DNA from 2 places in the Staphylococcus debuckii genome. Region 1 is predicted to be linked to the other one. Evidence: riboswitches for the same ligand, from Rfam matches in the RefSeq annotation. Region 1 holds a riboswitch; the other holds the start of a gene.
The links. Region 1 has a riboswitch for lysine ahead of CNQ82_RS08245 (amino acid permease). Riboswitches for the same ligand answer to the same signal wherever they lie in the genome.

Region 1 (7,667 bases):
CTGGTTTAAGTTGATGGATGCTACAAGTCCGATTGATATGCTGACAAGTTGGGCAAAATCTGAACCTACATTGAAACAGAAATATCTGGTGGAAGATTTAATAGTGAGAGAACAATTGCCGTTTGGTGTTATCAATATGCTGCTTCAATACGTAATGCTCAATAATGATATGCAATTGCCGAAGACTTATATCCAAGAAATAGCTTCTAATTGGAAGAAGAAAGAACTATCTTCAGCCGCTGAAGCACATGCACATGTGATGGATATGAAAGAAGCTGAAAAACAACGTAAAGCTAAACAAAATACTAATCCGCCAAGATTTAAGAATTATGGTCAGCAAGTTGCCTCGAAGGAACTTACTCCTGATTGGCTGATTAAAGGAGAACATAAGAAGAGAAGCGGTAAAAATAAAAGAAAAGCAGATGATGCTGAAGATCAAAGCCTGGCTCAAGATAGAGCAAACTTTCTTAAACATTTAAAAGAAACATGGAAGGAGGATGACGAATGAAACGTTTCAGTAATATAATGCAAACTTCTCCTGATTTTCAAAAGCGATTCGAAAAGATTAAAAAGGACGTTATTAACGATCCAGATGTCAAAAAGTTTTTAGAAAATCATCGAGCTGAATTAACCAATCGAATGATTGATGAAGATTTAAATATTCTGCAAGAATATAAAGATCAGCAGAAGCATTATGACGGACATGATTTTGCTGACTGTCCTAACTTTGTGAAAGGACATGTACCAGAACTTTATATTGAAAATGGACGGATTAAAATCAAATATCTTCCGTGTCCATGTAAGATCAAACACGATGAGGAACAGCGAGAAGCACATCTCATTACCTCTCATCATATGCAGCGAGATACTTTGAATGCTAAATTAAAAGATATTTATATGGACAAGCGTGACAGATTAAATGTTGCAATGGTAGCGGATAAGTTTTGTAAGGATGTTATTGCAGGAAAAGAGAATGTGAAAGGCTTATATCTTTATGGTTCTTTTGGGACGGGTAAGTCTTTTATTCTAGGTGCTATTGCTAATCAATTAAAGTCGCAAAAAATTCCTTCAACTATCGTTTATCTACCTGAATTTATTCGTACTTTAAAAAACGGATTCAAAGATGATTCATTTGAGAAGAAATTACAACGGATCAGAGAAGCGAATATATTGATGCTGGATGATATTGGTGCAGAAGAAGTAACGCCATGGGTGAGAGATGAAGTCATCGGACCATTACTTCATTATCGTATGGTACACGAACTTCCTACGCTGTTCAGTTCAAATTTAGATTTTGATGAACTTGAACATCATCTTTCTATCACACGTAATGGTGCAGAAAAAACCAAAGCCGCTAGAATTATGGAACGTATTAAATCATTGGCAGCACCGTATGAACTTGTCGGCGAGAATTATCGTGACGATTGAAATTTTGAAAAAATGAGTTATAATAGAATTAAATCTGAATTAACGTAAACAAATCGAGGATAAGATGAATTGTTTCCTGATACACAGAAAACTGTTGGTGATGAGAATACAGTTATCATAGCAATTGATTACTCCCTCGTTGATATCGATATTCGTAATGAATATCCGGCTCAAGACCGTTATCTTATGCAGAGATAGATAAGTACATGCGGGAATCATGTTTTTATCTGAACTAGGGTGGTATCGCGATAACCTCGTCCCTTTATTGGGAGGAGGTTTTTTTGTTTTTACGTAGAGGATTATATATTGGAGGCGTTTATGAATGGATAAAATCAATATTACTTTCCCAGACGGAAACAGTACAGAGTTTGATAAAGGTATTACTACTGAGGAAATTGCTCAGTCTATCAGCCCAGGACTTCGTAAAAAAGCAGTGGCTGGTAAATTCAACGACAAAATGGTGGATTTGACTCGTCCATTAGAAGAAGATGGATCAATTGAAATTGTAACTCCAGGAAGTGACGAAGCTTTAGAAGTTTTACGTCATTCTACTGCTCACTTAATGGCACAAGCATTAAAACGTTTGTATGGAGACGTGAAATTCGGAGTAGGACCAGTAATTGACGGCGGCTTCTATTATGATTTCGATACAGATGTCAAAATCTCTTCAGATGATTTTCCTGAAATTGAAAAAACAATGAAGCAAATTGTGAATGAAAATTATAAAATTGAACGTAAAGTAGTGAGTCGTGAAGAGGCAAAAGCATTCTTCAAAGATGATCCTTATAAATTGGAATTAATTGATGCGATACCAGAAGACGAATCAGTAACATTATACACACAAGACGAATTTACTGATTTATGTCGCGGTGTACATGTTCCATCTACTTCTAAAATTAAAGAATTCAAATTATTATCAACTGCAGGTGCTTATTGGAGAGGTGACAGCAACAATAAAATGCTGCAACGTATTTATGGTACAGCTTTCTTCGATAAAAAAGATTTAAAAGCACACTTGAAAATGTTGGAAGAACGTAAAGAGCGTGACCACCGTAAAATCGGTAAAGAATTAGACTTATTTATGAATAGTCAACTTGTAGGTGCAGGTTTACCATTATGGTTGCCGAACGGTGCTACAATTCGTCGTGAAATTGAACGCTATATTGTAGATAAAGAAGTTGCATTAGGCTATGACCACGTATATACTCCTGTACTAGCCAATGTTGATCTTTATAGAACATCCGGACACTGGGATCATTATCAAGACGACATGTTCCCGCCAATGAAATTGGATGAAACAGAAGAAATGGTCTTGAGACCAATGAACTGTCCGCACCATATGATGATTTACAAAAATAAACCGCATTCATACAGAGATTTGCCGATTCGTATTGCAGAATTAGGTACAATGCATCGTTATGAAGCAAGTGGTGCAGTATCAGGTTTACAACGTGTTCGCGGTATGACTTTAAATGACTCTCATATCTTTGTAAGACCAGATCAAATCAAAGAAGAATTCAAACGCGTTGTTGAATTAATTCTTGATGTATATGAGGACTTCGGATTTAAAAATTACAGCTTCCGATTAAGTTATCGTGACCCTGAAGACAAAGCTAAATACTTTGACGATGACGAAATGTGGGAAAAAGCAGAAGCGATGTTGAAAGAAGCCGTTGATGAAATGGGCTTGCCATATGAAGAAGCAATTGGTGAAGCGGCATTCTACGGTCCTAAATTAGATGTTCAAGTTAAAACAGCTATGGGTAAAGAAGAAACTTTATCAACTGCACAACTGGATTTCTTATTGCCTGAAAGATTCGAACTTGCTTATATCGGTAAAGATGGTGAAGAACATCGTCCGGTAGTTATTCACCGTGGTGTGGTTTCAACAATGGAACGTTTTGTTGCCTTCTTAACTGAAGAAACAAAAGGGGCATTCCCAACTTGGTTAGCACCAAAACAAGTTGAAATTATTCCAGTAAACGTTGATTTGCACTACGACTATGCAAGACAAATTCAAGATGAATTGAAATCTCAAGGCGTACGTGTGGAAATCGATGACCGTAATGAAAAAATGGGATATAAAATCCGTGAAGCACAAATGCATAAAATTCCTTATCAACTTGTAATTGGTGATAAAGAAATTGAAAATAATGAAGTAAACGTTAGAAAATATGGTTCTAAAGATCAAGAAACTGTAGAAAAAGATGAATTCATTTGGAATTTAGTTGATGAAATTCGTTTGAAAAAACAAAGACAACAATAAGACCTTGAAATAACTGAGGTATTAAGGTATATTACAATGTAGTTGAATAAATATTAAAAAAAGTGTTAGAGGTTGCATCTTTGATGAGTAACTTATCAGAAGCTGTGTGGAGCGTAGGTTGAATGAGTTAAAGGCAAAGATGCCGAAATATATAATAACCATAACTATTGTATATTGGGACAGTTTTCGAATAGAAGCTGGACTGTCACAAAATGTGATGTGCTACCGTATATTTATAAAGTCGAACAATGGTTGCATATCTTGGATTTGCAACCATTGTTTTTTATTTTATTTGCAAGCCTCTAATCCTAGGAAAGGAAACGTTTATGGAAAATAAAACTAGTCAAGATGCAGGCATACAAAGAGGCCTGAAAGATCGCCATATTTCTATGATTGCAATCGGCGGATGTATTGGAACAGGTTTATTTATGACATCTGGCGGTGCAATTCATGATGCAGGGCCGTTAGGGGCTTTACTTGCATATTCAATTATAGGCATCATGGTATTCTTCTTAATGACATCACTTGGAGAAATGGCCACTTATTTACCAGTTTCAGGTTCGTTCAGTACTTATGCGACACGCTTTGTCGATCCATCACTTGGATTTGCACTAGGATGGAACTACTGGTTTAACTGGGTGATTACAGTAGCGGCTGACGTGACAATTGCAGCACAAGTGATTCAATATTGGGAACCGATGAAAATAATGCCAGCTTGGGGCTGGAGCGTTCTGTTTATTATCATTATTTTTGCTTTGAACTCATTATCAGTAAGAGTTTATGGTGAAAGTGAATATTGGTTTGCGCTCATTAAAGTGGTAACTGTTGTTATCTTTATCATTATCGGCTTATTAACTATTTTCGGTATTATGGGCGGTAAATTTATCGGATTTGAAGTCTTTACATCCGGAGACGGTCCAATTCTCGGAGGCAGCTTAGGAGGCAGTTTATTATCTATCTTAGGTGTGTTCTTAATTGCTGGATTCTCATTCCAAGGTACTGAATTAATTGGTATTACTGCAGGAGAATCTGAGAACCCTGAAAGAGCTGTGCCGAAAGCGATTAAACAAGTATTCTGGAGAATTTTGTTATTCTATATCTTAGCTATTTTCATTATTGGTATGTTAATTCCATATTCTAGCTCAGCACTTATGGGCGGCGGAGATAGCATTGCTACTTCACCGTTTACATTAGTTTTCAAAAATGCAGGATTAGCATTTGCAGCATCATTTATGAATGCTGTTATCTTAACATCAGTATTATCGGCTGGTAACTCAGGAATGTACGCTTCTACAAGAATGCTATACTCAATGAGTAAAGATAAACTGGCATCGAAAGCCTTTGGAAAAACATCCAATAGCGGGGTGCCTTATATCTCACTATTCGCTACAGGACTTGTAGTAGTAATTATTTTCCTAGTACAAAAATTAAGTGGAGATGCTTATGAGTATATTGTAGCAGCAAGTGGTATGACAGGCTTTATCGCTTGGGTCGGAATTGCAGTCAGCCATTATCGTTTCCGCCGTGCATTTAATGTACAGCAGCACAGTAAATATGAATTGAAATACAAAGCTAAATGGTTCCCGTTTGGTCCGATTTTTGCAGGTATATTATGTGTCATTGTAATCATTGGACAAGATGTTGATTTCATTAAAACAGGTCATTTTGATCCGAATAGATTTATCATCACTTATATGGGAATTCCAGTTTTCTTAGCATTCTTCATTTATCATAAACTAAGATACAAAACTAAAAAAATTCCATTAAAAGATGTAGACTTACGTCAAGACGTGGATATGAACCAATTCAAATAAAAAATAAAATAATGATTGACTTTGTGTAATAGAGTTGATATGATTATATACGTTGAATACGAAACGAACCAAGTAGAAGCTTCCCGCTTCTCACCTGTAGCGACGCATAAAAGCTGTTGGCAGGTCCAATACAACGTGATAATCTTATCATGTTGAGTAATGGAAAAAGAGCGGGCACTTCTGTGTCCGCTCTTTTTACTTGGGATATTTCGTAAATATAACGGAGGTGTTAACCATAGCAAAGGATCAAACGCAAGTTAACGAAAGAATTCGCGCAAGAGAAATTCGTGTCATTGGTCAAGACGGTGAACAAATCGGTGTAAAACAAAAACGTGAAGCATTAGAAATGGCTGAACGTGTAGGTTTAGATTTAGTAGTTGTCGCACCAAATGCTAAACCTCCTGTTGCTCGTATCATGGATTACGGCAAATACAAATTCGAGCAACAGAAAAAAGAAAAAGAAATGAAGAAGAAACAAAAAGTTATCAATGTTAAAGAAATTCGTTTAAGCCCAACAATTGAGGAACATGATTTCCAAACTAAGTTGAAAAACGGACGTAAATTCTTGAACAAAGGTGATAAATGTAAAGTTTCAATTCGTTTCCGTGGACGTGCCATTACGCATAAGGAAATTGGTCAACGTGTATTAGAAAAATTTGCAGACGAATGCAAAGATATCGCTACAGTTGAACAACGACCTAAAATGGAAGGCCGTCAAATGTTTATCATGCTTGCACCAACAGCAGAAAAATAACTTTTTAAAATTTATAGGAGGAATTTCATTATGCCTAAAATGAAAACACACCGCGGAGCAGCTAAACGTGTTAAAAGAACTGCTTCAGGTAAATTAAAACGTTCAAGAGCTTTCACATCTCACTTATTCGCTAACAAAAGCACTAAACAAAAACGTAAATTACGTAAAGCTAGCTTAGTATCTAAAAGTGATATGAAACGCGTAAAACAATTATTAGCTTACAAAAAATAATTGATCGTATAGATGACAAAATCAGTGAGCAACAGCTTTAAAACAAAGGTTGCCATCACTTAAAACAACTAAAATATAAGTGTTATAAACATAACCAAGGAGGAATTTAATATGCCACGTGTTAAAGGTGGAACAGTAACAAGAGCACGTCGTAAAAAAGTAATCAAATTAGCAAAAGGTTACTTCGGCGCTAAACGTACTTTATATAAAACAGCAAAACAACAAGTAATGAAATCAGGTCAATACGCATTCCGTGACCGCCGTCAAAGAAAACGTGATTTCCGTAAATTATGGATCACTCGTATCAATGCGGCTGCTCGTAACCATGGTATGAGCTACTCTAAATTGATGAACGGCTTGAAACAAGCTGACATCGATATCAACCGTAAAATGCTTTCTGAAATCGCTATTTCAGATGACAAAGCTTTCGGTGAATTAGTAGAAAAAGCAAAAGCTGCTTTAAAATAAGCTTATTTTAAAATACTCAATCATTGATAGAAATTCGATGATTGAGTATTTTTTATATGATAATAGAGTTCAACTTTACGGGTTTTTGAAATTTTTGATAAAATACAAGCAAGTACATAACAAAAACTTAAAGGAGATTAAGATGTCTAAATTCGATGAAAAAATTATAGTAGTACCTAGAGAAGTTGTTTTTAATCATGAAAAGAACGCTTTTAATGGGTTTTTACCTAAAAATGATCCGATGGGTGAAAAAATCTTTGATACATTAGATCAATATGAAGTTAAACGACGTGGAGATATGGAAGAAGATCCGAATTATAAACAATTGATTTCGTACTGTCTGTTAGAAAATGAAAAAGGTGAAACTTTAGTATATGAACGACTTTCAGGTGGCGGCGAAGAACGTTTGCATGGTCAATCATCAATTGGCGTCGGCGGACATATGAATGATGTCATGGATGCTCAAAATGTTAATGAAGTATTGCGCGTCAATGCTCAAAGAGAATTAGAAGAAGAAATCGGGTTAAGTCCGAGCAAAACTCAAAACATGGAATACCTTGGATTTATTAACGATGATACCAACGAAGTAGGAGAAGTACATTTAGGTATTGTGTTCAAAATAAGAGTGGATACTCAAAATGTAGAAGTAAAAGAGACAGATACACTTAAAATTAACTGGATGCACCAAGGACGTATTGAAAATTAC
Region 2 (7,667 bases), 240 kb from region 1:
GTCATGTTTCTATGGGGAAAAATGAACGCTTAGCAATATTAAAACAAGATCATTTTGCTTATGAAGATGAGCGAGTGTTAGATGTAGTAATAAAAGGTCATGAACGTTTATTTGAAGTCATGAAAGAGAAAGACGAAATTTATATGAAGCCGGACTTCAGCGATGAAGATGGAATTCGTGCAGCAGAACTTGAAGGTGAGTTTGCTGAAATGAACGGTTGGAATGCTGAAGCGGATGCAGCTACCCTACTTTCTGGTTTAGGTATTCCTGCAGAATTACAAGATAAAAAAATGTCTGAACTTGAAAATAATCAAAAGGTGAAAGTGTTATTAGCACAAAGTTTATTCGGCGACCCTGACGTGCTATTACTTGATGAGCCTACGAATGGTTTAGATATTCCTGCCATCAATTGGTTAGAAGATTTCTTAATCAATTTTGAAAATACCGTTATTGTAGTTTCTCACGACCGTCACTTCTTAAATAACGTCTGCACGCATATTGCAGATTTAGACTTTGGTAAAATCCAAGTATACGTAGGAAATTATGATTTCTGGTATCAATCAAGTCAATTAGCTCAAAAAATGGCTCAAGAACAAAACAAGAAAAAAGAAGAAAAAATTAAAGAGTTGCAAGATTTCGTGGCACGCTTTTCTGCGAACGCTTCTAAATCCAAACAAGCAACAAGCCGTAAAAAACAATTAGAAAAAATTGAATTAGACGATATTCAACCTTCTTCACGCAGATATCCATTTGTTAAATTTACACCAGAACGTGAAATCGGTAATGATTTATTATTCGTAGAAAATCTTTCTAAAACAATCGATGGCGAAAAAGTATTAGATAATATTTCATTTACAATGGATCCAAATGATAAAGCGGTATTAGTCGGTGACAGTGAAATTGCTAAGACTACTTTATTAAAAATCTTAGCAGGTGAAATGGAACCAGATGAAGGCAGTGTCAAATGGGGCGTTACAACTTCACAAACCTACTTCCCTAAAGACAACTCAGAATACTTTGATGGTGTAGATATGACCTTGGTAGATTGGTTACGTCAATACGCACCTGAAGATGAACAAACTGAAACGTTCTTACGTGGTTTCTTAGGCCGTATGTTATTCAGCGGCGAAGAAGTTAAGAAAAAAGCCAGTGTCTTATCCGGGGGCGAAAAAGTACGTTGTATGTTAAGTAAGATGATGTTATCGAGTGCTAATGTTTTATTAATGGATGAACCAACAAACCATTTAGATTTAGAAAGCATTACAGCTGTGAACGATGGTTTGAAATCATTTAAAGGTTCAATTATCTTCACTTCACATGACTTTGAATTTATTAATACGATTGCTAACCGTGTAATTGATTTAAATCCTGAAGGTGCTGTTTCAAAAGAAATCAGTTATGAAGAATATCTCAAAGAAACAGGCGTGTTAAGTTAAATATATACTATTATATTACGGACTGGGGCATTAATCTGCCTCAGTCCGTAATTTCTGTATTGGCAGTAGCTATCTGAATAGAAAATACGCTTGTTCCAAGCTTTTTTCTATTCTAGTTAGCTTTGCCGGGGCAGAACGACGAAATAATTTTAACCAATGTTATTTCTGTTCTGCTCCCTATTCTAGTTAGCTTGGCCGGGATGAGACGACGAAATAATTTGGATCAATTTTATTTCTGTCTCGCTCCCCTTACCATTTTTGTATGTTTTAATTAAGCATTTTAGGTTATAATGTTTCTAGCAAGGTAATGATGAATGCAAATTGGATAACGCCCTACTTTTATAGAATTTACACTAATTGAGTAAATGGATTTCAGAATAGAGGTTTTTTTCAGTAAATTTTTAAAAATCTTATTTTTCTGGTTTACTTCTCAATTTGAACTATGTATAATGTGAGTCATACTAATTAAATAAATATTTTGATGAGGCGCATCAATCAAGAGTATTTGTCGTTCTAACTGTCTGCTTACAGTCGGCAAAGAAAGGGTGAGATGCCGAAGTGATTATAAAGGCAAGTTATAATCGCTGGACTTTCAGGTTAAGAGCTAACAGTCTGTCATTATTACCAAATAATGGAGTGCATCACTTGTATATAAATCTACGAGCAAGTTCGCATTCCGGACTTGCTTTTTTATATATGTGATTCTCCCCTATTATCGAGGAGGATATTAAAAGATGAAGAGAAGTGTTTTAAAGTTCGGTGGTTCGTCGGTCAGTGATTTTACGAAAATTAAAAATATTGCTGAAATGCTGAAGGATAGAATAGAAAATGGCGAACAATTAATTGTAGTTGTCAGTGCAATGGGGAAAACCACTGATCAACTAATGGAAAATGTTGCTGCTTTGACAGCTGAACCTAAACAGCAAGAACTTGCCCTTTTACTTACAACGGGCGAGCAGCAAACGGTCTCCTACCTGTCGATGATATTGAATGATATCGGGGTGAACGCGAAAGCAATGACAGGTTATCAAGCCGGCATTAAAACAGTAGGCCATCATTTGAAAAGCAGAATTGCTGAAATTAATCCAGAAACTTTCGACAAAGCCTTTGAAACCAATGATGTTTTAGTAGTAGCTGGTTTCCAAGGAATCAATGAGGAATTTGAACTGACGACATTAGGTCGCGGCGGTTCAGATACTACTGCAGTTGCACTTGCAGCAGCTAACCAGACACCTTGTGAAATCTATACAGATGTCGATGGCGTATATGCCACCGATCCTAGAGTATATAAAGATGCAAAGCGCTTAAGTATAGTCTCTTATGAAGAGATGATGGAAATGAGTGCACTAGGTGCAGGTGTATTGGAAACGCGCAGTGTCGAGTTAGCAAATAATTATAATATCCCGTTATATTTAGGCAGAACATTATCAAACGTGAAAGGAACATGGATTATGTCACAAACAGAAATTTTAGAGAAGAAAGCAGTAACAGGAGTAGCGTTAGATACACATATGATGCACGTAACTATCAGCTATCCCCTTTCAGATAATCAATTACTGACAGCATTATTTACTGAGTTAGAAGAAGGACAAGTCAATGTAGATATGATTTCTCAAATTGTTAACTTAGATGGCTTGCAGCTTTCTTTTTCAATTAAAGATACTGATCTCACTCAAATTAAAGGGATTTTGGAAAAATTATCAGAAAGTTACAAAGCTTTAGATTATAATTTAAATGATGAATACGTCAAAATTTCTTTAATCGGTTCTGGTATGAGAGATATGTCAGGCGTAGCTTCTAAAGCGTTTATCAGTCTTATTAACGCAGGTATTCCTTTTTATCAGACTACGACTTCAGAAATTAGCATCTCTTACGTGATTGATGCTAAAAATGGTGAACGTGCTGTCGAAGAGTTATATCAAGCGTTTGATATATAAAGTTATCCGTTACACAGCAACTTAGAACAACATGAGGAAGGATTTCTCTTTCGTCTTAAAAAATAAAATGGAGTGAAAAAACATGACAAAATTAGCAATTGTAGGTGCAACAGGTTTAGTAGGAAGAAAAATGCTGGAGACAGTGGATCGTAAAAATATTCCCTTTGATGAACTCGTCTTATTTTCATCACCCAAATCAGCGGGTACTGAAATTGAGTATCAAGGCAAAACTTATACTGTACAAGAATTAACAGATGAAGCAGCCAGCGAACATTTCGATTATGTCTTAATGAGTGCAGGCGGAGGTACAAGTGCACACTTCTCTCCTATTTTTGAAGAAGCAGGAGCAATTGTCATTGATAACTCTAGTCAATGGAGAATGCACGAGGACATTGACTTAGTTGTACCTGAAGTGAATGAACCGAAATTTACTCGCGGTATCATTGCTAATCCGAACTGTTCAACAATACAATCTGTAGTTCCATTAAAACCGTTGGAAGATCAATTCGGATTGAAACGTGTAGCCTATACAACATATCAAGCAGTTTCTGGTTCAGGAGTTGCAGGCCGCGAAGATTTATTAAATGGAGAAAAAGGAGAAGCACCTAAAGCTTATCCGCATCCAATTTATAATAACGTTCTTCCGCATATCGATGTCTTCTTAGAAAATGGTTATACAAAAGAAGAACAAAAAATGATTGATGAAACGCGTAAAATTTTAAATTTACCTGATTTAAAAGTAACAGCAACTTGTGTACGTGTTCCTGTACAAGATAGTCACAGTGTCGAAATGGACGTTACGCTTGATAAACCTGCTACTGTTAAAGAAATTCAAGATTTATTTGCAAATGATGACCGTGTGGTACTGGTAGATAATCCTGAAAATAATGAATATCCATTAGCCATCAATTCTACTGGTAAAGATGAAGTCTTTGTCGGACGTATCCGTAAAGATGATTCCTTAGAAAATACTTTCCATATTTGGGTAACTTCAGACAATCTATTAAAAGGCGCAGCATTGAATACCGTTCAAATTCTAGAACAAGTTTTATCATTGAAAGGAGTTTCTTAATTATGAGTCGTTTATTTGAAGGTGTAGGTGTCGCTTTAACTACCCCATTTACGAATAATGAAGTTGATTACGAAGCACTTAAAAGACATGTGGATTATTTAATAGATAACAATATTCAATCGATTATCGTTAACGGCACAACAGCAGAAAACCCTACTTTATCTGATGAAGAAAAAGATGAAGTGTTAAAAGCTGTAGTAAACCAAGTCGATGGTCGTATCACTGTAATTGCAGGTACAGGCACAAACGCGACTAAAAAATCATTAGAAGCATCATTACGTGCAAAAGAAATCGGTGCTGACGCGATTATGCTTATCACGCCTTATTATAATAAAACAAGTCAACGTGGCTTGATTGCACACTTTACAACGATTGCTGATGCTGTCGGTTTACCTGTAATACTCTATAATGTACCGTCTCGTACTAATATGACAATTGATGTAGAGACAATGGTCGAATTAGCTAAAAATCCATTTATCGTAGCTATTAAAGATGCAACCAACGACTTCGACTATCACAATAAATTGAAAGAACGTTTGGATTTATCAGAGTTCTCTCTATACAGCGGTAATGATGATAATGTAGTACGTTACTTTGCTGAAGGTGGCAACGGTGTCATTTCTGTTGTAGCTAACGCTATTCCAGGAGACTTCCAAGCGTTATATGAAAAAGCCAAACGCGGCGAGTCGATTGATAAAGACTTTGAGCCGATCAGCAGATTATTGAATGCTTTATCAGTAGATGTTAACCCTATTCCTATTAAAGCTTTAACTGCAGTTGAAGGGTTCGGCAACTATGAAGTACGCTTGCCTCTCGTAACTTTAGAAGAAGCGGATCGCAAACAATTAGAAGAAGCATACGCTAAATATAAAGCAGGTGAACTATAATGAAGATTTTGTTAATCGGATATGGTGCTATGAACCAAAGAGTAGCACGTCTTGCTGAAGAAGAAGGTCACGAGATTACCGGTATTATTGTCCCTGATAAAGATAACGACTATCCCTACCCTTCTTTCGATCGCATTGCAGATGCGAAAGAAGCGGATGTCGCAATTGATTTCTCTAACCCGGAATTATTATTGCCCTTGCTTGATGAGGACTTTGATTTGCCTCTTGTAGTTGCTACTACTGGGGAAAAAGAAAAAATTACCGCAAAGTTAGAAGAACTCAGTCAGCGTATGCCTGTATTCTTCAGTGCCAATATGAGCTATGGCATTCACGTGTTAACTAAATTATTAGAAGTTGCAGTTCCCTTACTCGAAGGTTATGACATTGAACTTATTGAAGCACATCATAATAAAAAAGTAGATGCGCCAAGTGGTACGCTTGTTAAATTATACGATGTCATTAAAGACTTAAAAGAAAATGTTAACCCTGTATATGACCGTCATGAGAAAAATGAAAAACGCCAACCTGATGATATTGGTATCAGCGCAATTCGCGGCGGTACTATTGTAGGTGAACATGATGTGTTATTTGCAGGCGTGGATGAAACGATTGAATTGACACATCGCGCACAGTCAAAAGATATTTTTGCCAATGGCGCTTTAAAAGCAGCAGAGCGATTGGTTAAAAAGCCTAATGGGTATTATAACTTTGATAATATCAATAATTAAAACAGAGGAGATGAAAGTTAAATGGTTAAAGACTTTTCAGCAGAGGAAATTATTCAATATATCAGTGATGCAAAGAAATCAACACCACTTAAAGTATATGTGAATGGTGTATTAGGACAAATTAGCTTCCCTGAGAATTTTAAAGTGTTCGGAAGCGAAAATTCCAAAGTGATTTTCTGTGAAGCTTCAGATTGGGATACTTTCTATAATGAAAATAAAAATTATATCGAAGAAGTAGAAATCGAAATGGATCGCCGTAATTCTGCTATTCCATTAAAAGATTTACGTAATACGAATGCTCGAATCGAACCAGGTGCTTTCATCAGAGAGCATGCTGTTATTGAAGACGGGGCAGTAGTGATGATGGGCGCTACTATCAATATCGGTGCAGTTATCGGCGAAGGAACAATGATTGATATGAACGCTACATTAGGTGGCCGCGCAACTACAGGTAAAAATGTACATGTAGGAGCAGGCGCAGTATTAGCTGGTGTAATTGAACCGCCAAGCGCTTCACCTGTTGTTATTGAAGATAATGTTTTGATTGGTGCAAACGCTGTTATTCTTGAAGGTGTAAGAGTCGGCGAAGGTGCGATTGTTGCAGCAGGCGCAATCGTTACGCAAGACGTACCTGCGGGTGCAGTTGTAGCTGGTACTCCGGCAAAAGTCATCAAACAAACTTCAGAAGTAGAAGATTCAAAACGTGAAATTGTTTCAGCATTACGTAAGTTGAACGATTAATAATCGAGCAGCAATCAATTTAGAATGAATTTGAAAGGCGTATCGTGTGCGTTGATTAGAGCAGCACATACGCCTTTTATACATATCTCAGTATAAAAAGGAAGGATATTATGACACAAAGTGAATTAGAATTTGTAACACAACATCGACGCCATTTACATCAACATCCTGAATTAAGCTTTCAAGAGCATGAAACTACTCAACATATTATTGAGCTTTTAGAAGAATTAGAGATTCCTTATGAACGTCCTCTTGAGACAGGCGTTATTGCATATTTAGCCGGCAATGGCTCTCATACAGTTGCTTTCAGAGCTGATATCGATGCATTACCTATTCAAGAACAAAATGATATTGAATTTAAGAGCAGCAAACCTAATGTAATGCATGCTTGCGGTCATGACGGCCATACTACTGCCCTATTATTATTTGTTAAACGCTGCAAAGCTTTAGCGGATCTTGGCAAACTGCCTCAAAACGTGGTCTTTATTTTTCAACCAGCCGAAGAAACAGGCGGCGGTGCTAATCATCTGATTAAAACAGGCGCATTTGAAGATTATTCTATTGAAGCAGTATTCGGAATTCATGTCATGCCTTTTAATGATGAAGGTACTGTTACGCTTTTAAATGAAGAAATTACAGCAAGTGCCACTGAATATCGTTTCTTTTTAGAAGGACAATCAAGTCACGTGGCTAACAAAGAGCAAGGACATTCATGCGGTGAAGGTCTGCAACATATTTTAAATCAAGTAAGTACAATCCAGCAGTATCATTTAAATGGGTTGCAACGTAATATCGTGCATATAGGACGTTTTGAAGCGGGAGAAGCGATTAACACAGTGCCAAGCCATGGATATTTAGAAGGCACA

Region 2: another riboswitch for lysine. It lies ahead of CNQ82_RS07015 (aspartate kinase); the one in region 1 lies ahead of CNQ82_RS08245 (amino acid permease).

The regions. Positions count from the first base shown of each region.
Region 1 covers NZ_CP033460.1:1,740,364-1,748,030, reverse strand. The annotation lists gene CNQ82_RS08260 (replicative helicase loading/DNA remodeling protein DnaB) at 1-508, shown strand, start outside; gene dnaI (primosomal protein DnaI) at 505-1,428, shown strand; gene thrS (threonine--tRNA ligase) at 1,751-3,694, shown strand; lysine riboswitch at 3,753-3,927, shown strand; gene CNQ82_RS08245 (amino acid permease) at 4,021-5,508, shown strand; ribosomal protein L20 leader region at 5,573-5,712, shown strand; gene infC (translation initiation factor IF-3) at 5,735-6,262, shown strand; gene rpmI (50S ribosomal protein L35) at 6,293-6,493, shown strand; gene rplT (50S ribosomal protein L20) at 6,605-6,961, shown strand; gene CNQ82_RS08225 (NUDIX domain-containing protein) at 7,104-7,667, shown strand, end outside.
Region 2 covers NZ_CP033460.1:1,501,092-1,508,758, forward strand. The annotation lists gene CNQ82_RS07010 (ABC-F family ATP-binding cassette domain-containing protein) at 1-1,436, shown strand, start outside; lysine riboswitch at 1,910-2,086, shown strand; gene CNQ82_RS07015 (aspartate kinase) at 2,171-3,373, shown strand; gene CNQ82_RS07020 (aspartate-semialdehyde dehydrogenase) at 3,456-4,445, shown strand; gene dapA (4-hydroxy-tetrahydrodipicolinate synthase) at 4,448-5,332, shown strand; gene dapB (4-hydroxy-tetrahydrodipicolinate reductase) at 5,332-6,060, shown strand; gene dapD (2,3,4,5-tetrahydropyridine-2,6-dicarboxylate N-acetyltransferase) at 6,082-6,801, shown strand; gene CNQ82_RS07040 (M20 metallopeptidase family protein) at 6,912-7,667, shown strand, end outside.